DNA from 4 places in the Ferdinandcohnia sp. SAFN-114 genome. Region 1 is predicted to be linked to each of the others. Evidence: riboswitches for the same ligand, from Rfam matches in the RefSeq annotation. Region 1 holds a riboswitch; each other region holds the start of a gene.

Evidence for each region. Region 1 has a riboswitch for S-adenosylmethionine ahead of ACR65M_RS02420 (iron-containing alcohol dehydrogenase family protein). Riboswitches for the same ligand answer to the same signal wherever they lie in the genome.
Region 2: another riboswitch for S-adenosylmethionine. It lies ahead of ACR65M_RS07090 (Fur-regulated basic protein FbpA); the one in region 1 lies ahead of ACR65M_RS02420 (iron-containing alcohol dehydrogenase family protein).
Region 3: another riboswitch for S-adenosylmethionine. It lies ahead of ACR65M_RS19565 (O-acetylhomoserine aminocarboxypropyltransferase/cysteine synthase family protein); the one in region 1 lies ahead of ACR65M_RS02420 (iron-containing alcohol dehydrogenase family protein).
Region 4: another riboswitch for S-adenosylmethionine. It lies ahead of ACR65M_RS26365 (aliphatic sulfonate ABC transporter substrate-binding protein); the one in region 1 lies ahead of ACR65M_RS02420 (iron-containing alcohol dehydrogenase family protein).

The regions. Positions count from the first base shown of each region.
Region 1 covers NZ_JBPFDQ010000004.1:97,842-103,999, reverse strand. The annotation lists gene ACR65M_RS02430 (methionine ABC transporter ATP-binding protein) at 1-763, opposite strand, end outside; gene ACR65M_RS02425 (MetQ/NlpA family ABC transporter substrate-binding protein) at 881-1,714, opposite strand; gene ACR65M_RS02420 (iron-containing alcohol dehydrogenase family protein) at 1,778-2,887, opposite strand; SAM riboswitch class I at 2,982-3,099, opposite strand; gene ACR65M_RS02415 (alpha-hydroxy acid oxidase) at 3,246-4,388, shown strand; gene ACR65M_RS02410 (endo-beta-N-acetylglucosaminidase) at 4,912-6,158, shown strand, end outside.
Region 2 covers NZ_JBPFDQ010000015.1:54,929-61,086, reverse strand. The annotation lists gene ACR65M_RS07110 (DUF2705 family protein) at 1-273, opposite strand, end outside; gene ACR65M_RS07105 (ABC transporter ATP-binding protein) at 266-1,183, opposite strand; gene ACR65M_RS07100 (Rrf2 family transcriptional regulator) at 1,787-2,239, opposite strand; gene ACR65M_RS07095 (NAD(P)-dependent oxidoreductase) at 2,381-3,016, shown strand; SAM riboswitch class I at 3,428-3,531, shown strand; gene ACR65M_RS07090 (Fur-regulated basic protein FbpA) at 3,615-3,812, shown strand; gene ACR65M_RS07085 (SDR family oxidoreductase) at 3,908-4,666, opposite strand; gene ACR65M_RS07080 (TetR/AcrR family transcriptional regulator) at 4,855-5,460, shown strand; partial or broken gene ACR65M_RS07075 (pentapeptide repeat-containing protein) at 5,490-6,158, opposite strand, start outside.
Region 3 covers NZ_JBPFDQ010000071.1:2,705-8,862, reverse strand. The annotation lists gene ACR65M_RS19585 (YuzK family famiily protein) at 69-236, opposite strand; gene ACR65M_RS19580 (MetQ/NlpA family ABC transporter substrate-binding protein) at 486-1,328, opposite strand; gene ACR65M_RS19575 (methionine ABC transporter permease) at 1,345-1,944, opposite strand; gene ACR65M_RS19570 (methionine ABC transporter ATP-binding protein) at 2,042-3,067, opposite strand; SAM riboswitch class I at 3,219-3,326, opposite strand; gene ACR65M_RS19565 (O-acetylhomoserine aminocarboxypropyltransferase/cysteine synthase family protein) at 3,456-4,754, opposite strand; SAM riboswitch class I at 4,825-4,925, opposite strand; gene ACR65M_RS19560 (MFS transporter) at 5,115-6,158, opposite strand, start outside.
Region 4 covers NZ_JBPFDQ010000159.1:295-4,911, forward strand. The annotation lists gene ACR65M_RS26360 (ABC transporter permease) at 1-722, opposite strand, end outside; gene ACR65M_RS26365 (aliphatic sulfonate ABC transporter substrate-binding protein) at 773-1,768, opposite strand; SAM riboswitch class I at 1,886-1,995, opposite strand; gene ACR65M_RS26370 (Crp/Fnr family transcriptional regulator) at 2,346-2,849, shown strand; gene ACR65M_RS26375 (hypothetical protein) at 2,897-3,055, opposite strand; gene ACR65M_RS26380 (aldo/keto reductase) at 3,163-4,080, shown strand.

The sequences.
Region 1 (6,158 bases):
CTAGTATTTCATCCGGTATCTTATGTGAAAATAAACTATTAACAAATCTTTTTGTTGTATGATGCTGCGGGGAAGTGAAAATCTCTCTCGTTGTTCCTTCTTCAATAACTTCTCCATCTTCCATAACAGCAACCCGATCACATATACGTTGGATGACATTCATCTCATGAGTAATAAGTAAAATGGTGATCCCTAGTTCTTTGTTAATTTTTAATAATAGTTCCAAAATTGCTTCTGTTGTATCTGGATCAAGAGCACTTGTCGCCTCATCACTCAAAAGAATCTCTGGTTCATGGGCTAATGCACGTGCAATCGCTACTCTTTGCTTTTGTCCACCTGATAGCTCAGAAGGATAGGCATGATGCTTTTCCTCGAGGCCAACAATATTTAGATATTTTGTAACCCGGGCCTCGACTTCCTGCTTACCTAAGCCAGTAAGCTTTAATGGAAGTGCAATGTTTTCATATACGGTTGCTGTTTTTAAAAGATTAAAGCCTTGGAAAATCATCCCGATTTGTCCCCGTGCTTCACGGAGTTTTCCATTTGAGAGCTTTGTCAAATCTACATTATTTACGATTACAGAACCTGAATCAGGCTTTTCTAAAAGATTCACACTTCGGATAAGGGTACTTTTCCCTGCACCGCTGTAACCAATCACACCATATATCTCCCCCTTTTTTACAGAAATGGAAACATTCTTTAACGCGTGAATTGAACCTTGTTTAGCTGTAAAAGTCTTTGAGATTCCCACTAGTTCAATCATTTGTAAAACTCCCTTCTGAGCAGGTATACACCTTCACTTTTTTAATAATGTTTTGCAGTTGGCGTTTAAAGGAGGACGCAGTATAAATAGGGTTACCACGTCCTCCTGTAGCTTTTTTTACCAAGATGGAATAACAGATCCTTTGAATTCTTCTTCAACGAATTTAGCAATTTCCTCACTGCGATAAATATCCGCTAATTTCGTTAAAACTTCATCATCTTTGTTTTCAGTTCTTACTGCAGCATGGTTCACATATGGAGAATCCTTAGGTTCAATAAATATGGCATCCTCGGATGGTGTAAAACCTGCTTCAATAGCAAAGTTCGTATTTATAGCTGCTGCATCAAGTTCTTCCAGTTGACGTGCGATTTGTGCAGAGTCAAGTTCAATGAACTCATAATTATTTTTATTTTCCACAATATCCTTTACAGTTGAATTGATTCCGGTATCTGGATTCAGCTTAATAAATCCAGCTTTTTCAAATAGAAGTAGTGCACGTCCGCTGTTTGTAGGGTCACTAGGTAATCCAATTTTAGCACCGTCTTTTAGCTCTGAAACATCCTTCACCTTTAATGAATAAACACCCATTGGGAATGTAACAGTATCAAACGATTTTATAAGGTCCAAATTACGGTCTTCTTTAAATGCATTAAAGTACGGCTCAGTTTGGAAGATATTTAAATCAAGCTCTTCTTCATCCAAAGCAATATTTGGCATAACATAATCGGTAAAGACTTTTATTTCAATATTTAGGTTTTCTTTTTCAGCAAGTTCTTTTACCTTTTCAAGAATTTGTTCGTGAGGGCCTGCAGTTACACCAATAACCAGCTTTTCGTCACTATATAAACCTTCTGCTTTTTCGTCCTTTGAACCACTTGAACTACTTTCACCGCAGGCTGCAAGAACCGAGATAATTAAAACTAATAAACTAGCAAATAACCACTTTTTCATGTTTATTCCTCTTTTCGTATTATGTTAATATTATGGCTTGTATTTATGCTTATTCTGTTTCTATCAATTGACTCTAGAGAAAGTAAGATTTTCCACCTTACTTATAGCTGATAATAGTGCATCCTTTGAAATAGTTATATCCATAAAATGAATAGATTCTTGTGGGAGAGTTGCCTTTTTAATTATTGCTTCCAAAAGAGTTTTGTTTTCCGGATCAATATTTAAGTCTTTTAAATTTACTGGAAGTCCCCATTCATGATAATAGCTTGATAGTCTTAAAAGCTCTTGTTCTTTATTTTCTAGAGCTAACTGGACCAGAGTTCCATATGCAACAAGCTCACCATGTAAAAAGTTTTTGGCTTGGTTTGCTTCAGTAAGGCCATTATGAATGGAATGTGCTCCTGCTACTCTTCCTGCCTTTCCACCGAAGCCGCCGACCATACCGCCAGTCATAATAATGGCCTCAATTACTCTAACCAGTTCATCAGAGACACTTCCTTCAGAGGTAGATTGGATAGCTGCTGTGGCATCCTGTAGTAGAACATCTCTGCAAATAGATGCTGAGAACCTTGAAACCTTTAGCCAAACCGGTAGCTCTTGATTTTTGAAAAACGCAGAAATTAATGCCTCTGCTTCGTAATACTTCGCTAGTGTATCACCAATTCCTGCTCGTAGGTACTTTACTGGAGCTAAGGCAATAACAGCAGGCTCAATAAGTACTAAGGTATTGGCAAGAGGGAATTCAGTGTAGTGTGTAAAAACTCCATTTTGGTCATAAAAGACACTAAGTGGAGTCCATGCCGCACATGTAGATGCAATGCTTGGAATCAATATTGATTTTATACCTGCATTAATTGCTGAAGCCTTCGCAGTGTCTAGTGCAGTTCCGCCTCCGATGCCAATAACTGCATCAACTGAGTTTACTGATAGCTGATTAGAAATACTTTCAACCTTTTCTAAAGTGCAGTGACCCTCAATGAAAGTAAAGCTCGAAATAGGGGAATTGGTTATTTTCTCAGGCAAATAGGTGGATACTGCATTCCAGGCCTTCTTACCGCATACTATATGAATTTTTTGAACCTTTAACTCAGATAAAAGGGGTTCTAGTTCCTTAAGGATCCCTTCACCAATTCTAAAATGACCGGGTGCTCCTTTTACTGTTTGTGTTGACATATAATTCATCCCTCCATTCTTTTAAGTAATTTACCAGATAATAAAAAATGCCTCTCATAAAGAGAGGCATGGATATACTTTAGAAGTAGCACCTCTCTCATTTTTCAAAATACATTGTATTTTGCAGGATTTAGCACCTGTTCATGTCTTCGTTTAACATGAATGGTTGCCGGGCTTCACAGGGCCAGTCCCTCAGCCGCTCTTAATAAGAGATTGTTATGAAATTTATTATTTTGATATTAAACTTGTTTAAAAGGTAAGTCAATCTTTTTTTTCTAAATTGTCAAAACTCCAATTGACTACCCCATTTTTAAGTAGTAGGGTAATTACAATAAATATGGAAAGAAGGCTTTATACAATGAATATATCAAAAGTTAAAGATGCGTACATAGAGAATATTGTGAAGGATGAATATTTTCCGGTCTCCTATGTGGAATTAGAGGAGGAGGCAAAAAAGAAAATGTCTGCTGGAGGCTTTGGGTATGTTCGTTCAGGAGCAGGTGGCGAAGTGACATTGAGGCAAAACCAAGAATCATTTAACAAGTATTCCATAGTACCAAGGATTTTACGGGATGTATCAAATATTGATACAAGCATCACCTTGTTCGGAAAAACATACCCCCATCCTTTTTTACTTGCCCCGGTTGGAATGTTAAAGCTGGCACATGAAGAGGCAGAATTGGCAGTGTCAAAAGCAGCCGCTGCTTGTCATGTGCCTTTTGTCCAAAGCACTGTTTCAAGCTATTCGATTGAAGATGTAGCAAAGGTATCCGGTAGTAGCTCAAAATGGTTTCAACTTTATTGGTCAAATAATAAGGAGATTTCCTTTAATATGGTTAAACGAGCAGAGGAGGCGGGTTACGAAGCAATTGTTTTAACTGTTGATACAGTTATGATGGGCTGGAGAGAAGAAGATATGAAGAATCGTTTTTCACCATTAAAGCTTGGGGTAGGGAAAGCGAATTATGAACAGGATTCGGTATTCTTATCCTCTTTAGATAGTCAAGATTTAGAGTCTATTATTCAAGGAATCTTAGATAATATTCACCATCCTTCACTTAACTGGACTCATGTCGCTGATTTAAAGGAACGGACCTCATTGCCAATTTTAATAAAGGGGATTCTTAGTTCGGATGATGCTAGACTTGCGGTTAAGAATGGTGTAGATGGAGTTATTGTTTCCAATCATGGAGGTAGGCAGCTTGATGGTGTCATTTCAGCCATTGATGCATTGCCACTTATAGTGGAAGAGGTAAAGGGTGAAATTCCTGTCTTATTTGATAGTGGGATTCGACGAGGTTCTGATATTGTTAAGGCACTTGCGTTAGGGGCGGATGCGGTCTTTATTGGCAGACCGTTTGTATATGGACTTGCAGCTGCAGGACAGAAAGGTGTAGAGAAGGTGCTTGGCAACTTTATTCAAGATACAAAGGTTTCCATCGCATTGGCTGGTGCATCTAGTGTAAAAGACCTTAAAACACTCAGACTAATTAAATCATAATTTGGGTTTGTCTAATATATTTATAGTTTTGTCCGATATCATCAACATTTTGTTTATATCCAAAAATTGAATTAGTTAGAATGCCTTCCGAGCGAATCGGAAGGCTTTTAATATGGCTTGAAAATTGGTTATCTATATTTTTACTAAATTTAATACATTTTATCTTTCAATGATTAGGAAATTTGTAATGGTAACTAATGCTCATGTATTTTTACCTATATAAAAAAGGGATGGGTGTTTTTATGGAGTAATTTTAGAAATAATGGAAAAAGCTTCTATAAAATAAAAAATCACTGATGGGGGAGGTTATCACCCCTATTTTAATAGAAAAAGCAGCTAATAGAAGATAGTAAATACGGACCTTTTATTTTGTAAGTGTTTTCATTAACTTTGTAGGGAGGCATAGAACAGAGGGCATGTTTTAAGCTTCGTTAGATAGAAAAATGAAATGGAAAGGGAGAGATGGAATATGTTTGAAAAAAAGCAGTGTTTCTGGATGGGTATTTTTTTCTGCTTGTGTATTATGATTTTGGCACCAAGTGCAACCTTTGCTAAACAGCCGGAATCATCCTATTGGTATCCGGAACAACTATTAGACTGGGCACCAGATAAGGATCAAGATGCTATTTATAACCGTAGCCAGACTCCATTAGCAGAGCGGGAGGTACTTTATAAAGTAAATGAAAATGCACAGTCAGAAGCAAAATTAGTTGCTTTATCTGCCCTTAACCCTACCACTAGCGGGGTTCCTTCTCAGGGAGGAGAAGACTTTTTTGCCAATACATTTAGTTATTGGCAATATGTAGATCTTATGGTGTATTGGGCAGGTTCTTCAGGGGAAGGAATTATTGTTCCACCAAGTGTAGATGTAACGGATGCTGCTCATAAAAACGGTGTACCTATTTTAGGAAACGTTTTCTTCCCACCTATTGTCTACGGTGGCAAGGAGGAATGGGTGAACCAAATGCTGACCCAGCGGGAAGATGGTTCTTTTCCAGCGGCAGATAAACTATTAGAGGTAGCGAACTATTATGGATTTGATGGTTGGTTTATTAATCAGGAAACAGATGTCAAAGATGTAGAAGTGGCACAAAAAATGCAAAAGTTCCTTGTTTATTTGCAGAAGCATAAGCAGGAAGACATGCATATCATGTGGTATGATTCAATGACAAAAGACGGGAATATCGATTGGCAAAATGCATTGACAGATAAAAACAGTAGCTTTTTACAGGACGGAAAGAAGCGGGTATCCGACAGTATGTTTTTGAACTTTTGGTGGCGGGACCAACAATCATCCTTTAATAAAGCACAGGAAATAGGAAGAAGCCCTTATGATTTATTTACTGGAATCGATGTAGAAGCAAATGGAACAAGTACAAAGGTTCCTTGGCAGGGAATCTTTCCTGAAGGCAAAACACCACTAACATCTTTAGGAATTTACCGCCCAGATTGGGCCTTTAAGACATCCGAAAGTATTGAACAGTTCTATCAAAAGGAAAATGAGTTTTGGGTTGGTGAGTCTAGTAATCCTACAACCACAGCTAACAATGGCTCATGGAAAGGGATTGCTCACTATTTCACAGCCAAAACAGTCATTAAGGAATTACCTTTTGTCACACATTTTAATACTGGTAGCGGAAAGTTTTTCGCAGTTGATGGAAATAAGGTAAGTAACCAATCCTGGAATAATCGTAGTCTACAAGATATCCTGCCAACCTGGCGTTGGATAAAAGAGGGCGGACAAGCAATTGATGTTGGTTTTGATTGGGA
Region 2 (6,158 bases), on a different contig from region 1:
AATCGTTCCATTTTGAAATTCTTCTCCAATAAAGAAACTTATAAAAGCACATATCACAAATAATATGGTAAATCCATTTTTCTCCATCATCAAAATACCTGTTGCTCCGTTAATCACTGTATCTTTAGCTTGGACTAAATCTGATCCGTAATTCACAGATATTTTACTATTCACGACCTGGTAGATTGGAAGCAAAATTAAAATACTAATAACGATCCATAGTTTTTTACTTCGTAATAATTTAATTCTTTCTGCTGTTAATAGATTAAGCATGAGTGTTTCCCCCTGTTAATTGTAAGAAATAATCTTCTAGCTTTTGTCTAGTTGTTCCAATCCTTGAAATATTCACACCAGCTAACACTAATGTACGATTGATTGCAGCGACATCATCCAATTTTTCGAAGATGTTAATTTCAGAACTATTTACAACCACGTAATCCTTTATTCCTAATTCATCTAGTACGACAACTGTTTTTTGAACCTCTGTTGTTTCTAATTCAATGTATTGACGAGTTTCACGTGCTAATTCTTCCTTGGAAAGTTCATTAATGATTTTTCCGTTATGAAGAATACCGTAATGTGTAGCGATCTGCGAAAGCTCATCAAGTATGTGACTTGAAAGTAAAACGGTGATCCCCCGTTCTGTAACTAATCGTTGGATAATTTCACGCATTTCCACTATTCCCGATGGGTCTAAGCCATTTATCGGCTCATCTAAAATTAATAACTCAGGGTTTGTAATCAGTGTGGAGGCAATGGCTAAGCGTTGGCGCATCCCTAACGAGAAGTTTTTCGTTTTTTTCTTTCCTGTATGACTAAGGTTCATTAAGCGTAATAAATCATCAATCTCTCGGTTGCTCACACCACCATTTGCAGCTTGCACTTGTAAATTCTCCCTAGCTGTTAATTCCGGATAAAGGGCTGGTGTTTCAATCGATTGACCCATTTTTCGACGCGCTTGTTGCAATCCCCTCGAACCTGTTTCCCCAAACAGCTCGATGTTTCCTTCATCGATTTTGATTAATCCCATAACCATGCGCATGAAGGTTGACTTTCCAGCACCGTTCTCCCCGATTAAGCCGTAAATCATACCTCGTTTGATTTCAATCGACACTTTATCCAGCGCTTTGTGTTGACCATATATTTTTGAAACATTGGTTGCTTTAAGAATCGTTTCTGACATAGCTATCATCCTTTCGATGTTGTGTTGTTAAGCTTAGAATAAATTGTAGGTATAAATTAATAGACCAGAAAAGTATAAAGAAAGTGTAAAGAATGGTTTTATATCTATTTTCATTAGAGGAATTTGTCATATTTGGTGTTTTTGTTATAACATTTTCCATATATGTCCAAAAGCCTTAGGATATATGGATTTGAAGTAATGGCTTTTTCCACTAATAACCAAAATCGCTAGCATATATGCTGTTATTGTTGTAGCTTTTTCCACTTTTAAACAAAACTCCAGTCATATTTAGTGTTTTATTTTATTAAATGCTCTTTTCTAAAAGATTGTTGCTATTAACTTAATAATGTTTATCAGTGGAAAAAGGTGTGATTTCCGCTTCTGGCACTCGCTTTCCGCTGGCGATCCGCAAGCCTCCTCGCTCATACCTCGCTGCGGGTTCTCGCAAGGATCACTATTCCGGCAGGAGTCTTGTGCCATCCGCTCCAATCATTTCAATTAACACCCAGTGTGTTATGAAATATTGCTTATCCTAAAAAATAAAAGAGGGTGTCAATCCAACATGGATTGACACCCTCTTTATGAACCTAAAATATTCATATCTCATTTGGGTCGCTGTACCTGTCCCTCTGTCCCAACTTCGTTGATGCCGTTTATAATGTCTTCTAGGGTTACGTTTGCTAAGATTTTCTCCATAGCGAATTGAGCTTGTACAAATAAGGGTTCAATGGCATTTTGAATATTTCTGCCGACGGGGCATTCCGGATTAGGATTGTCATGGACGCTAAACAGCTCTCCTTCTCTTACTACATCAACTGCCTTATAGACATCTAGCATTGTAATCTCTGTTGATTTTCTTGCGAGTTTTGCACCTGCAACTCCCGGGTGTACTTCAATTAAGTTTGCTTTTTTAAGCATTCCCATAATTTTTCTAATAACTACTGGATTTGTATTTACACTTGATGCTAAAAATCCTGATGAACATTCCCCCTCTTTCGATAACTTTATGAGGGAAAGTATATGAATTCCAACAGAAAATCTACTACTGATGGACATCGCTGTCACCTTTCTTTCATTCCTAATCGTACGTTTATTATACCTAAAAGTTGAATGTATTGACATTAACTATACATGTAACTATAATCATTACATGTAATCAATATAATTACAAGCTAAACCACATAGGAGGTAACTATAATGAAAATTGGAATTATTGGTGCAAATGGTAAAGCAGGAAGCCTAATTTTAAAAGAAGCAGTTAAAAGAGGACATGAAGTTAAAGCAATCGTTAGGGATGCATCTAAAATACAGAACAATCAAGTATCTGTTTTAGAAAAAAATATTTTTGAATTAATAAAAGCTGATGTTGAGGATCTCGATGTAGTAGTTAATGCTTTTGGTGCGCCACTTGGAGAAGAACAAGCCCACGTAGATGCCGGCCATGCATTAATTGAGGCTGTTAAAGGAACAGATACAAGAATCATAGTTGTTGGTGGTGCAGGAAGTCTTTATGTTGATGAGGCAAAAACCCTTCAACTCATCGACACACCAGAGTTTCCAGACTTTGTAAAACCAACAGCCAATGGTCAAGCACGAAATCTTCAAGAACTTAAAGAAACAGCAGATATCACTTGGACATTTATCAGTCCATCTGCAGTATTTGATTCAGAGGGAAAAAGAACTGGTACTTATCAAACTGGTAAAGACAATTTACTCGTTAACTCAAAAGGCGAAAGCTACATTAGCTACGCTGACTTTGCCATCGCAGTAATTGACGAAATCGAAAACCCCAAACACCTTAACCAAAGATTTACAGTCGTCGGCGAAGCTTAATGGGACACAGGGACAGGTTCCTTGTCCCAGAACAGGACAATGCGGTACCTCCTGTTAATTATCCCCACAGTCATACGGAAGTCTATTTCATCCTATGCCTTTTATTCTATTATTTTAAGAGGCAAACATATGAAAAACAAAGTATTTCCTGCAGAAATCGAAGTCATTTCTACAGAGGACCCTTTTGGTTTCATCTTAAAATCAAATTTGGAATTGAGAGACAGGTTGATTAACCCCTTGGGTTATGAATCTTGTCTCTTTTTTATGCCCCCTTTTCGCGTCCTTATTTTTTACGAAATCATTACATTTTGCAAAATTTCATAAATACAAGTAGACACATCGGAATAATATGGTTAAACTATAAATAACATCCATTACGTCTAGGGTGTTTCATTTGTACAAACTTATAAAAACTTATCAAGAGAGGTGGAGGGGCTGGCCCTGTGAAACCTCAGCAACAGATTCGTTGAATACTGTGCTAAATCCTGCAAGCTAACAAGCTTGAAAGATAAGTGAGGTTACCCTAATCATAAAAAAGCCTCTTCTTATCTTGTTATTGGGTCTTTTGAAAGCCAATTACGAAAGGAGAGAGATGATTATGGCTATATTAAAAGAAACTGTTGAGAAACGTAAAAATGAGATCATTCGGAAACTAATTGCGTGTAACATGTATAAAAAAGATGGAAAACATCTATTTGAATTATCCCTGCCCGAATTAGAACATGAGTACTTTAAAATTCAATCTAAAGGACATCCACATACTGGTTACGGATCAATACGTTGGAAAAACTTTTAAAAGTCTTTCCTTGAAGGAACAAAACTTGTTTCAAATTAGAATAAAATATGCCAAAAAGCTTGGATCACCATATGTGACCCAAGCTTTTTCATTTCCTAATATGCTGTCCAACCCGCATCCCCGGTGATGACTGTTCCGTTGACAAAACTTGCGTCATCTGATGCAAGGAATAGTGCAATACTTGCGATTTCTTCCGGTTTACCTGTACGTGGATTGATAGCCAATCCTGGCATAATACGGCCCATTCCAAAATCACTTCTGCCAGTCATCGAAGCACTGATATTAGTTTCAACACCGCCTGGTGCAATCGCGTTACAACGAATCCCACTTTGAGCATACATGAAACCGGTGTTTTTCGTGAATCCAACTACCGCATGTTTAGAGGCGGTATAAGCAGCACCAGCTCTTGCCCCTTGAAGTCCGCCTGCAGATGCTACGTTGATAATAACCCCAGCCTTTTTCTCTAAAAAGATTGGCAGTACTTTACGGGTTGCGCGCATTACACTCGTTGTATTTACCGCAAAAATTCTTTCCCATTTCTCGTCTTCAATTTCTCCAGCTGGTTCAAAGTTGTCCATAATTCCTGCATTATTTACTAAAATATCTACTGTTCCATACTTCGTTACAGCAGAATTAATTAAGTGTTGAATATCTTCTTCTTTTGCAACATTGGTCATAACAGCGATAGCTTCTCCGCCATTTATCTTGATTTCATCAACAGTTGCATTAGCAGCTTCAATATTAATATCTGAAACGACTACTTTTGCACCTTCATTTGCGTACAGAATTGCAATTGATTTTCCCATACCAGAAGCGGCACCTGTAACAACTGCTACTTTTTTCTCTAGCCTCATGTTCATTCCTCCAATTATGATAGAATGCATTTTAATAAACAGTTGTACGTTAATCAACAACTATCTATAGTATAATAAGAAGAATAATACGCTTACAATCAGCAAAACCATGATTAAGTGTTTACTAATAAACAAATATATATGAATTTGTCTAGTATTTTTGTTTTATCAAACATGGGAGGATGTTTATGTCTAGTAATAATGACTATCTTGACCGCCGAATTGTAAAGTCAAAGCGAGCAATGAAAGATGCATTACTATCCTTAATGAATGAAAAAGACTTAAAGAAGATTTCGATATCAGATATTGTACGGGTTGCGGACCTAAATCGTGGTACATTTTATAAGCATTTTCAATATAAAGAAGATATTCTACATGAGATTATGGATGAAGTCATCACTGACTTGATTGAATCTTATCGGGAACCCTATAAAGGTGTTGAAGTATTGGAAATTAAAAAACTATCTACGTCCGCGGTAAAAATATTTGACCATGTCTTTAAATACGCAAATTTTTATACACATATCGTCAGAACACACACTTTAACAGGCTTTCAAAATAAGTTTTGTACCGTCTTAAAGGATCTCGTCTTAACTGACTTGCATGACGTACTCACCAATCAAAAAATTGATAGGGAGATTCACGCCAATTACCAAGCATATGCAATATTAGGGATGGTCGTAGAATGGATTAATGGCGGGTTTAAATACAGTCCACAATTCATGGCAGAACAACTCCTCGAAATAGTCAAATACAATCGGGCTGATTCTGTTGTGAAACCAGTGAAAAAATAATATGGGACAGTTAACTGTCCCTAGCATTTTTATTTTATCCAATGATCTGGTCTAACTAAAAAATTCGGTATTTTTGTATGTACATTTCCTCTAGCTGAATTGATTTGAGACTGTGTTAGAAAAAGAGCATCATCTAGGTTTGCATGACTTAAGTCTGCATCACGAAGATCAGCACCAATAAAGTCAGCTTTTCTTAAATCAGCATGGCTCAGATTAGCTGCTATTAGTAGAGTTCCTCGGAAGTTAGCACCCTGCAAATCAGCCCCTTTTAGATTGGCACCTACGAAATCAAGACCCTTCCGTTTCTGTTTCTCTTTCCTTTTTCCGGTTAAATCTTTTCGGTATACTTCACTAGTTTCTTGTAAGTATTCATTAACCCTCTTCTATGGGAGACGATGTCTAGCCGTATAATTTCTTTAGGGGCTTTCTTCGTTAATTGTAACGTTTCGTTGTATAGACTTTGCATACTAAGATGAAATGACTGAGTTTCCCTCAAGTTTAATGCTTGATTGAGATACCAAAGCATTTCATGTAGTTGTTGTACAAGTGGAAATACCTCGAACATTTCACTGGCTCGCTCTGAATTGTCTCTCCAATCATTACCTTTATAGATTGTTTGTGAGACATGTTGACCGGCTCCAAAGCACTCATAAGAAACACATCCACGAAACCCTTTTTCCCTTAATCCCTCATGAATT
Region 3 (6,158 bases), on a different contig from region 1:
ATAATTCATTCTATAATATAGAAACCCAGTGTGGTGGGCACTGGGTTTCGCAATCGTAATATATCTATTTAGATGTTCACTTTGCCTATTTGAGCAATAATCATTAGACCTTGTTTATAGTCCTTTTCTCGATTAACCTCAACCCGCATACGCTCTTTGAACTTTCGACAGTAATCTTTGTAACCAATCCCATGTGCCTGATGCATTGCCTTTTCCATTTCGCCCGTATAATTCAAACGGATTTGATTGATATTGGACCAATCCCTTCTTTTTTATCGTGCTTACTTGCACATATTTAATGCTATCACCATCATCCTTTTGCCTCAACAGCTTGATTTCGGAGTATTTAAAGCTCCCAATCCTTATTTGACTAAATGGATAACACTAGGAACACAGGAGATACAATTCAATCAATTTCCTTTGTTTTCCTCGAGAATATTCAAAAATCGAAAAGAGGCTTACCAATAGGCAAGCCTCTTTTGTTATTATTCAACTACAGTAACAGCACCAGCGTATTTTTCTTCAATAAACTTTTGAATTTCTTCAGATTTTAACACTTCTACTAGTGCTTTGATTTCTTCTCGATCTTCATCGCCCTTATTCACAACAACGAGGTTTGCAGGTACTACATCATCACCTTCAAAGGCAATACCGTCTTCTGCAATATTCACTCCACCTTCAAGAGCGTAGTTTGTGTTAATTACAACCGCATCTCCTTCACCATTTTCAAAGGATGTAGCAAGAAGTTTTGCTTCAATTAATGTAGAAAAATCTAGATTTTTTGGATTTTCGACGATGTCTTCAACTCTTGCTTGATCGCCAACCCCTTCTTTAAGTTTGATAATACCTTCTCTTTCAAAAATCGGTAAAATACGGCCATGGTCACTAAAAGAGTTACTCATAATAATTTTTGCACCATCTGGTAGCTCCTTTAAACTTTTGTATTCTTTAGAATAAATCCCAATAGGCTCTTTATGAATTTCTCCAACACTTACAAAGTCAAAGTCAGGGTTGTCCTTTAGTTGCAGGTCTAAATAACCTGGTGTTTGGAAGTAGTTTGCATCAAGTTCTTTTTCATGCAATGCAACGTTCGGTAAAATATAGTCTGTAAAAACTTCTATTTCAAGGTCAATTCCTTTATCTTTTAATAAAGGTTTTGCTTGTTCAAGGACTTCTGCATGTGGAACAGCTGACGCACCTACAACAAGCTTTTTATTTCCTTCTGCTTCTTGAGTGTCTCCTCCATCACCAGCATCGTCATTTCCGCCACAAGCAACTAGGGCAAATGAAAGTAGTCCAAATAGTAGTACATAAAGTAATTTTTTCATTGTGTTTTTCCTCCTGTTATCTCTTGTCTGTATGTTTTGTAAAGAAATCACCCACAAATTGAATGATAAATACCAATATTAGTATTGCAACAGTAGCAATAAATGTAATGATCGGTTTATTGCTCTGGAAACCATATAAATATGCAAAATGTCCTAACCCACCTGCACCGATAACTCCAGCCATTGCGGTAAAGCTTACTAATGAGATCGCAGTAACGGTAATCCCAGAAATTAGGGCTGGTAAAGATTCAGGAATTAACACTTTAAAAATGATTGTCGAGTTAGTAGCTCCCATTGAATGAGAAGCCTCAATAACTCCTTTATCGATTTCACGCAAAGCAATTTCAACCATTCTGGCATAAAACGGTGCTGACCCTATAATCAAAGATGGTAACGCAGCATTTGGTCCTAGCATGGAACCCATCATAATTTTCGTGAAAGGTATCAATAGGACAATCAGGATGATGAATGGTATGGAACGAAAAATATTAACAAATGCAGATACAATCCGATTCACCACTGTATTTTCCCATGCATTTCCTTTATCTGTTAAAAAGAGAACTAAACCTAAAAATAAACCAATTATAAAAGTAGCAAGCACGGAGATTGAGGTCATGTATAAAGTCTCTAAAGTTGCTTCCCAAAGATTCCCCCAATTGAGTGCTTGATAATCATTAACTTGTTTTTCCCATTTAAGTAATTCTTGAAATTGTTCAAGCATTTTCAATCACCTCAGCTTCTACTCGTTGTTGTCGAATAAATTCGATGGCTGAAGTGACTTCATTAGCATCACCATCAAGATGTATAAATAATGTTCCATAAGATCCATTTTGGGTTTGTGAAATTTTCCCTTGTAAAATATTCACTTCCACCTTAAAATCTCGGATTAATCTTGTAATTAATGGCATTTCAGCATCTTCACCAACAAAGCTAAGCTGAACCATTTTTCCATTTGGATAACGATCTAATAAATTCTCAACCGTTTCTTTTGTTTCTTCAGGCTCTGTCACTTGCTGAACGAAGCGTTTTGTAATGTTGGCTTGAGGCTTTTTAAATACATCAAGCACTCTTCCCTGTTCAACAAACTTCCCATTTTCCATTACTGCAACTCGATGACAGATTTTACGAATCACATGCATTTCATGGGTAATTAATACGATTGTTAACCCTAAACGCTCATTAATATCAACTAGCAAGTCCAAAATAGAGTCAGTTGTTTGAGGGTCTAATGCAGATGTTGCTTCATCACATAGTAAAACCTTCGGATTATTGGCAAGTGCTCTTGCAATTCCAACCCTTTGCTTTTGACCACCACTTAGCTGTGATGGGTAAGCATCTTCTCTTCCTTCCAGTCCTACAAGCTTAATAAGCTCATTTACCCGTTCTTCTCTTTTAGTTCTTGGCACCTTTGCAATCTCCAGGGGAAAGGAGATATTTTCCCTAACTGTTCGCGACCATAGTAGGTTAAAGTGCTGAAAGATCATACTTATTTCTTTACGAGCATCACGTAATGCTTTTCCTTTAATGGACGTGATATTATGACCAGCAACAGAAATATTCCCTTCTGTTGGAGTTTCAAGCCCATTCAATAAACGGATGAGTGAACTTTTACCCGCGCCACTGTATCCAATGATTCCGAAAATTTCACCTTCATTTATCTGAAGGTCAATATTGTTAACTGCTGTTACAGAATTTGTATTTGTTTGATAAATCTTTTTAACATTTTTTAGTGTTATCACGTTGTCACACCTTCTATTCAGAGAAAACTATGTTTAGTGTATGCGATAATGTAAATAAATAAAGATAATAATTATTCAAATATGCCACGCATATAAAAATAAATGCCTTTCTGCAAAAACGAGCAGAAAGGCACAATTTTGTGATTCCTTCCTCTCATCTTCCAAAGCCCAAAGCTTTGTGTGAATTGGCACCTTTTCAACAGACGTTGACGGTTGCTGGGTTTCATCGGGCACATCCCTCCACCACTCTAAATAAGAGTTATCAGATTTATTTAATTTTTATTATCATACTAAAACAACACGAGAGTAATCTTATCATCTCTATATAAGGGTGTCAACGAAAATATTGTGAACAATTTTTCAGTTATGCAGTCGGCACTGATAAGGCTTAACTGGTTCCATTTGCAGCTTTAATGGCTTGCTCTAAATCTTCTAAAATATCTTCCACATTTTCAATACCAACAGATAAGCGGACTAAGTCCTCTGATACACCAGATGCCTTTAAGTCTTCTGGGCTCAATTGTTGGTGTGTAGTACTAGCAGGGTGAATAATTAAGCTTTTTGCATCTCCTACATTTGCAACATGTGACCAAAGCTCAACACTATTGATTAGCTTTTCGCCAGCTTCTCTTCCACCTTTAATACCGAATACAATTACCGCTCCTGCACCTTTTGGTAAATATTTATCAGCTAGTTGTTTATTTGGATGGTCCTCTTCACCTGGATACAACACCCATTCAACCCCAGGGTGATTTTTAAGATAAGAAACAACTTTTTTCGTATTCGCAATATGCTCCTTCATTCGAACATGCAATGTTTCTAAACCTAAATTGAATTGGAATGAATTATATGGACTAATAGCTGGACCTAAATCACGTAGTAGTTGAACTCTTGCTTTAATTATAAAGGCTACTGGTCCCAATGCTTCCGCAAAGACTAAATCATGATAACTAGGATCTGGAGTTGTAAATCCAGGGAACTTTGGTGAATTCCAATCGAATTTACCTCCGTCTACTATAATTCCACCCATGGTTGTTCCATTACCTAGTAACCATTTTGTAGCTGAATGGATAACAATGTCTGCTCCATGCTCAATTGGTCTACATAAATATGGTGTTGCAAAAGTATTGTCAACAATTAGTGGAATACCTGCTTCATGAGCAATGTTAGCAACTGCCTCAATATCTAGTATATCTAAGCTAGGGTTTCCGATTGTTTCAGCAAAGATTGCTTTTGTATTTGGTGTTATTGCTTGACGGAAATTTTCAGGATTTTTTGGATCTACTAAATGCGTTTTAATTCCATATTTAGGTAGAGTATTAGCAAATAGATTATACGTTCCACCGTATAAAGTAGAAGCAGATACAATCTCATCTCCTGCTCCCGCAATGTTAAGGATTGAAGTCGTAATGGCTGCCATTCCGCTAGCAACTGCTAATGCACCTACTCCACCTTCTAATTGAGCTACTCTTTCTTCAAAAACAGTAGTAGTTGGGTTGTGGATTCGAGTATAAATATAACCGTTTTCCTTTAATCCAAAGAGATTTGCTGCATGTTCAGTAGTATTAAATTTGAACGCATTTGATTGGTAGATAGGAACTGCTCTAGCACCGGTTACTGGATCTGCCTCAAGACCCCCATGTATTGCAATCGTTTCTGGTCTGAAATTTTTTTGTTTTTCACTCATATTAATCTCTCCCTCTTTGATTAAATAAAAAAACCTCTTCGATAAGAAGAGGTTGTATGTATGGTCTCTCTTCTTATCTTTCAGGCAAAAAAAGCCTGCTGGATTTAGCACCGTGTAAATACCGGTTGCCGGGTTTCATAGGGCCATTCCCTCCACCACTCTTGATAAGATAAACTATTAAGTTTTTACTTTTATGATTAATTTGATGTTAACCCTTTTTCATTCACAAGTCAATGAAAATATTTTGAAAAAACAAGATATTCCAAATTACTTGTATTTTTTGTGAAAATCGACAACACTAATTAAACATTCATGTTAATGCTACAAAATTCGTCCATTTTTCCCGGGAAATACGACATATTAAGATATTTTCGCGATTTGTTTTTCCTCTTTCTGAAAGGATTTCCCAGTAAAAACAAATAGGAAATAGAGAGAACCTATTAAATATAAGACAGATGTAATTGTAAAAACATAAGCATAGCCCCAATAAGCACCATACAGCATCACAATCGAGGTTGATATTGGCCCCATTAAAGCCCAGCCTAATGAAAATACCATTTGGTTAACAGAGTTGGCCAGTCCTTTCATAGAATCATCAACCCGCCCCATAACAAGAGATGCTTGGATCGGGTTTCCTGCATTCATTAAGGCTTGTCTAAATAAAAAGCCAATGGCCGCTATGTAAAGATTTTCGGTATACCCTGTCAGCAAGAGGAAAGGCAATGATGATAGTTGTAGATAAACAACTACTTCTCCTACCTTACTAACAATGGCTGGTCCAATAATCATCGCGATCGCTGTTGCTGCTTGTCCCAATGATAAAATGAGACCAATTACTGTATTACTTGCTAAAAACCGGTCAGCAAAATACAAATTTAGGTAAGGAATAACTAATCCTGATCCAAACCCTATGATCATTTGAGCAAATGCAAACATCGCAATTAACTTTATTTGTGATTTATTTGTTCGCAGCTTCTGCCTAAATGACGCCACTGTTTTAATCTCAGGTTGTTTCCTTGGCTGTTCATTCATTTTAAGTATCGGTAAAATACCAGCCATATAAATGATAGTTGCAATTAATAATGTGATTCTTACACTCCAAAGTCCACTCAAATGAAAGATAAATTGAAAGGCATCAGAAAATGCCCCTCCCGCAATATTTCCTACTACTTGTGCGGCCATCATGATTGCTGAATGAAAACTAAAAAGGTGAACCCTTTGTGAAGATGTGGAGTTTTCCGCTAACCACGGGATTCCAGATACTTGAATAAATGCAGTCGACACCCCTGTAATAAATGCAGTTCCAATCAGTAACTGATCAATTTCTAGTATACTTCTAGCAAAAAAGGCGAATGTAGAAATCGCAACTCCAAGAACCATCACTTTCTTTCTGCCAAATTTATC
Region 4 (4,617 bases), on a different contig from region 1:
GTCTCAGGAGAATAGGAGTTTTGGCCAACAACAAGCAAATATCCAATCCCCTGACTAGCGCCCATTAATTCAGCTGCAACGACAAACATCCAACCTAGCCCAAGCCCACTTCGGATTCCAACTAGAAAAGAAGGAAGGGATGCAGGCAATATTACCTTTCTAATTAACTCAAACGATGAAAAATTATAGATTTTCCCTACTTCAATCAACTTTCGGTCAACACCCTGTATGCCTGACACGATGTTTAAATAAACCGGAAAAAATACCCCAACCGCAATTAGTGTAATTTTTGATGGTTCTGCAATCCCCATCCACAAGATAAAAAGAGGTACCCAAGCAAGGGACGGAATCGAACGGAAAGCCTGAATCATCGGGTCTAGTAACTGTTCAGCAATTCTAAAATAGCCGACCAATGAACCAAATATAACAGCAGCAACTACCCCAATGAGAAACCCAAAAAAGATGCGATATAACGTAATCCCAATATGGCTCCACAGACTTCCATCTCCAGCAAATTCAATTATTTTCGCAAGGATAACCGTTGGTGCCGGCATAAGATGACCTTCAAGGACACCAATGTGGCTTAAATATTGCCAAACCACGATTAAAATAGCCGGGATGATACTCCCAAGTAGAACTACTTTTAGACTTCCTGATAATACAAACTCACGCTTCGATTTCACCTTAATTTGTCTAGTCAACGCTCCGCCTTTTGTGCTCATTTTACCGTCTCCTATCACGAGGAAGTGCCGTTTTTAAAGAGGCACAATCCCTATTGTTTAATTACGTTTTCCGCAAACGTAGGATTAATCAATTCCTGAACTAGTTGATCCAATTTAACATCTTTTCCGATGATTTCCTGCGCTTGAAGCACCTTACCTGCTTCGGTTAATGCCTCAATTTGTATTTCACCAGGAACAGGATTAGAAAAATCATTTCGTTCATTTAATTGTTTATTAGCAACTTCAATATCAATATTTGCGGACTTTGCCAAAATTTCCGCTGTTTCCTCTGGATTTTCTAAAACCCATTTACGAGCCTTTTCGTAGACCTCAATGACTTTTTCTACGTACTTGGGATATTTCTCCGCAAACTCAGAACGCACATTTAAGGTTCCATACGTATTAAAATCTGCATTGCGGTAAAAAAGGTTCGCATCCGTTTCTAATTCAACTCTTGCCATATGAGGATCTAACCCCGACCATGCATCCACTTGACCAGAAGATAACGCGGCCGCTCCATCTCCATGCTGGAGGTTAACGATTTCAACATCTGATGGACTTAACCCTTCCTCATTAAGGGCGCGTAATAGGAAAATATATGGATCTGTCCCGATAGTTGCAGCAACCTTTTTCCCTTTTAAATCGCTTATACTTTGAATCTTTGAATCTTTATTTGCGACCAACGCAGTCCACTCTGGCTTTGAGTAAATATACACCGATTCAATTGGAGCTCCCTTTGCTTTTGCCATTAGAGCAGCTGCCCCTGCAGATGAACTGAAATCCGCACTTCCACTATTTAAAAATTCCAATGCTTTATTACTTCCTTGACTTAGAACAAATTCAACCTTAATTCCCTCTTCTTTGAATGCTTCTTCAGCCCACCCAAACTCTTTTAACACAAGACTCGTAGGCGAATAAAAAGCATAATCTAATGTGATTTTTTTAGGTTTTTCACTTCCTTGGCTCGCTTTACTTGTGCTATTCGAACAACCTGCAATTCCAATCAACAGTAATACAGCAATAAAAATAACGCTTATTTTCTTCATGTCTGTACCTCCAGTATTTTTATAGGAAAACTAGGAATAGTACTAATACAACTTCTAACTTGCATATCCTAACGATGAAAAAAGCCCCCTTCTAGTAAGAAGAGGGCTTTTTTCCTCCTCTTATCTTTCAGGTAATTTTACCTGATGGAATTAGCACCTTTTCAAGAATAATCTTGAAGGTTGCCGGGTTTCGTAGGGCCATGTCCCTCCACCGCTCTGGATAAGAGTCCTTTATTAAATTAATACGTTCTAGTTTTACTTTATAAATGGATTATAGAGTGTAAAATACCCAAAGTCAAACACTTTTTGAAAAATTTTCCCTTATTAAAATTTTCGGTGATTATAATCATTCCCTATACAAAACGTTAAATTTGAGACTATAAATACAATCAAAAAACATTTGTGTCATATTTGTGAAGCCCATTGCTTTAATTGAAAATCCATTGTATATTAAGAGTGTAGAAAGTTAGTGAAAAACTTCACAAACTAACTACCCAAGCTGGCAGCTAAAACGATCATATTTTTTTATAACAACTTGTGAATAGTTTCACAATATTAAATAAAAGGGGAGATTAAGATGAGAACATTCTTAAAAGGACCTAAAATGGCAGTTATTTGGACAGTATTACGTGTATGGTTAGGTATTCAATGGCTAGAAGCTGGTTTTCATAAATTGACTGGAGGATTTGACGCAGGCGGATTCCTCCAAGGAGCACTTGCAAAGGCTGGTGGCGAACACCCAGCAGTAGCAGGTTGGTATGCAACATTCCTAGAAGGCTTTGCCGTTCCAAACGTTGATATAATTAACGTACTCATTCCATGGGGAGAAGTTCTAGTTGGACTTGGATTAATCTTAGGTGCTGCAACAATCCCAGCATTAATTGCAGGGGCATTCATGAACCTAAACTTCTTACTTGCTGGAACAGTTAGCACAAACCCAGTACTTTACACATTAGCAGTTATTCTCTTATTTGCAGGCGCTGCAACATACTACTACGGTGTAGATAGATTTGCAGTACCATTCTTAACAAAACGAATTCATACGAAAAAAGATACTAAAACAGCAACAACCACTGCATAACTAAAAAAAGGAGTTCTACCCGATTTTGGGAGAACTCCTTTTATATTCTACTCATCATCAATCTCGCCGTCACCGATTTCATCTTCCTCTTCAATTTCTTCAATTTCCTCGCCTTCCTCAGGTCTTTCGTCATCCCCACAACCCGCTAAGAAAAACATCGGAAATGCTAATAATAACAGCATGAATAAGCGTTTTATTTGGTTCATTACTTAACCTCCTTTTATCTATACTTTCCAATCAATAGCGAAATATGTAAACTAGAAATGGGTAACAGTAATAATATTCCTATATTAAAACTTGGAGGTTTAACACAATGCGAAAAATAAAACTCGGCACTAGTTCACTAGAGGTTCCTGTTATAGCAGTAGGGTGTATGAGAATCAACTCATTAGAAAAGCCTGAGGCGGAAGCGTTTGTACAAACGGCATTAGAAAACGGAGCAAACTTTTTTGACCATGCCGATATTTACGGAAGTGGCACTTGTGAAGAAATCTTTGCAGATGCAATACATATGAACGATGACGTGAGGGAGAAAATCATTCTTCAATCCAAATGTGGCATTCGAAAAGGAATGTTTGACTTTTCAAAAGAACATATACTTAATTCCGTAGATGGAATCTTAAAACGTCTTAAAACGGACTATCTTGATGTTTTACTTTTACATCGTCCAGATGCCCTTGTTGAGCCTGAAGAGGTTGCAGAGGCATTTGATGTGTTGGAATCATCAGGGAAGGTTCGTCATTTTGGAGTCTCTAACCAAAAGCCGATGCAAATACAGTTATTAAAAAAATATGTAAAGCAGCCAATTGTTGCAAATCAGCTGCAATTAAGTATCCCCAATGCCCACATGATTGCAAGTGGTGTTACAACTAATATGCAAATTGATCAATCCATTAACCGTGATGGAGATGTCCTTGATTTTTGCCGATTGAATGACATTACCATTCAACCATGGTCACCTTTTCAATATGGTTATTTTGAAGGACCTTTTCTCGGTAATGAAAAATGTCCAGAATTAAATCAAAAAATTGATGAAATTGCTGAAAAATACGGCGTATCCAATACAACTATTGCAATTGCGTGGCTATTACGTCATCCAGCCAACATGCAGCCGGTAATTGGAACCATGAATATCGAGCGATTAAAGGATTCCGTGAAAGCAAGTGAAGTCCAGTTATCCCGCGAAGATTGGTACAGCATTTTTCAAGCGGCTGGTTATCTACTTCCGTAAATAACAAAGCTTCGCTCACGCCCGTATATTGGCGATAAGCATAAGATTAGCGCTGACAGAAGGCGTCCTTTGCTTTCAAAGGTGATTGGCTTGTGACCTAGAGCCGATGGTGCCTGAGAGCTAGACAAAGCAGGCAAGGGTAAAATTTTTTCGGTTGTGTCTGAGGTTTAGGTAGCTTTGGACTTGCAATAGCAAATTTTGAGGGGGTGTGTCCGAAAGTATGTGTGTCTTCAGACTAGCTAAGGTAAAATCTACTCGGTTGTGTCCGAAGTTCAGGTGACTTCGGACAGGCATAGGTAAAATCTGCGCGGTTGTGTCTGAAGTTTAGGTAGCTTCGGACTGGCTAAAGTAAAATTTACTCGGTTGTGTCTGAAGTTCAGGTTTCTTCAGACATACAAAGGCAAAATCTACTCTGTTGTGTCCGAAGTTCAGGTATCTTCAGACTTATAATGGCAAAACCTACTCGGTTGAGAACGAAGTTGAGGTATCTTGAGGTTAGTCTTAATAGTGGACAACGTAAAATGAGATTTTATTATA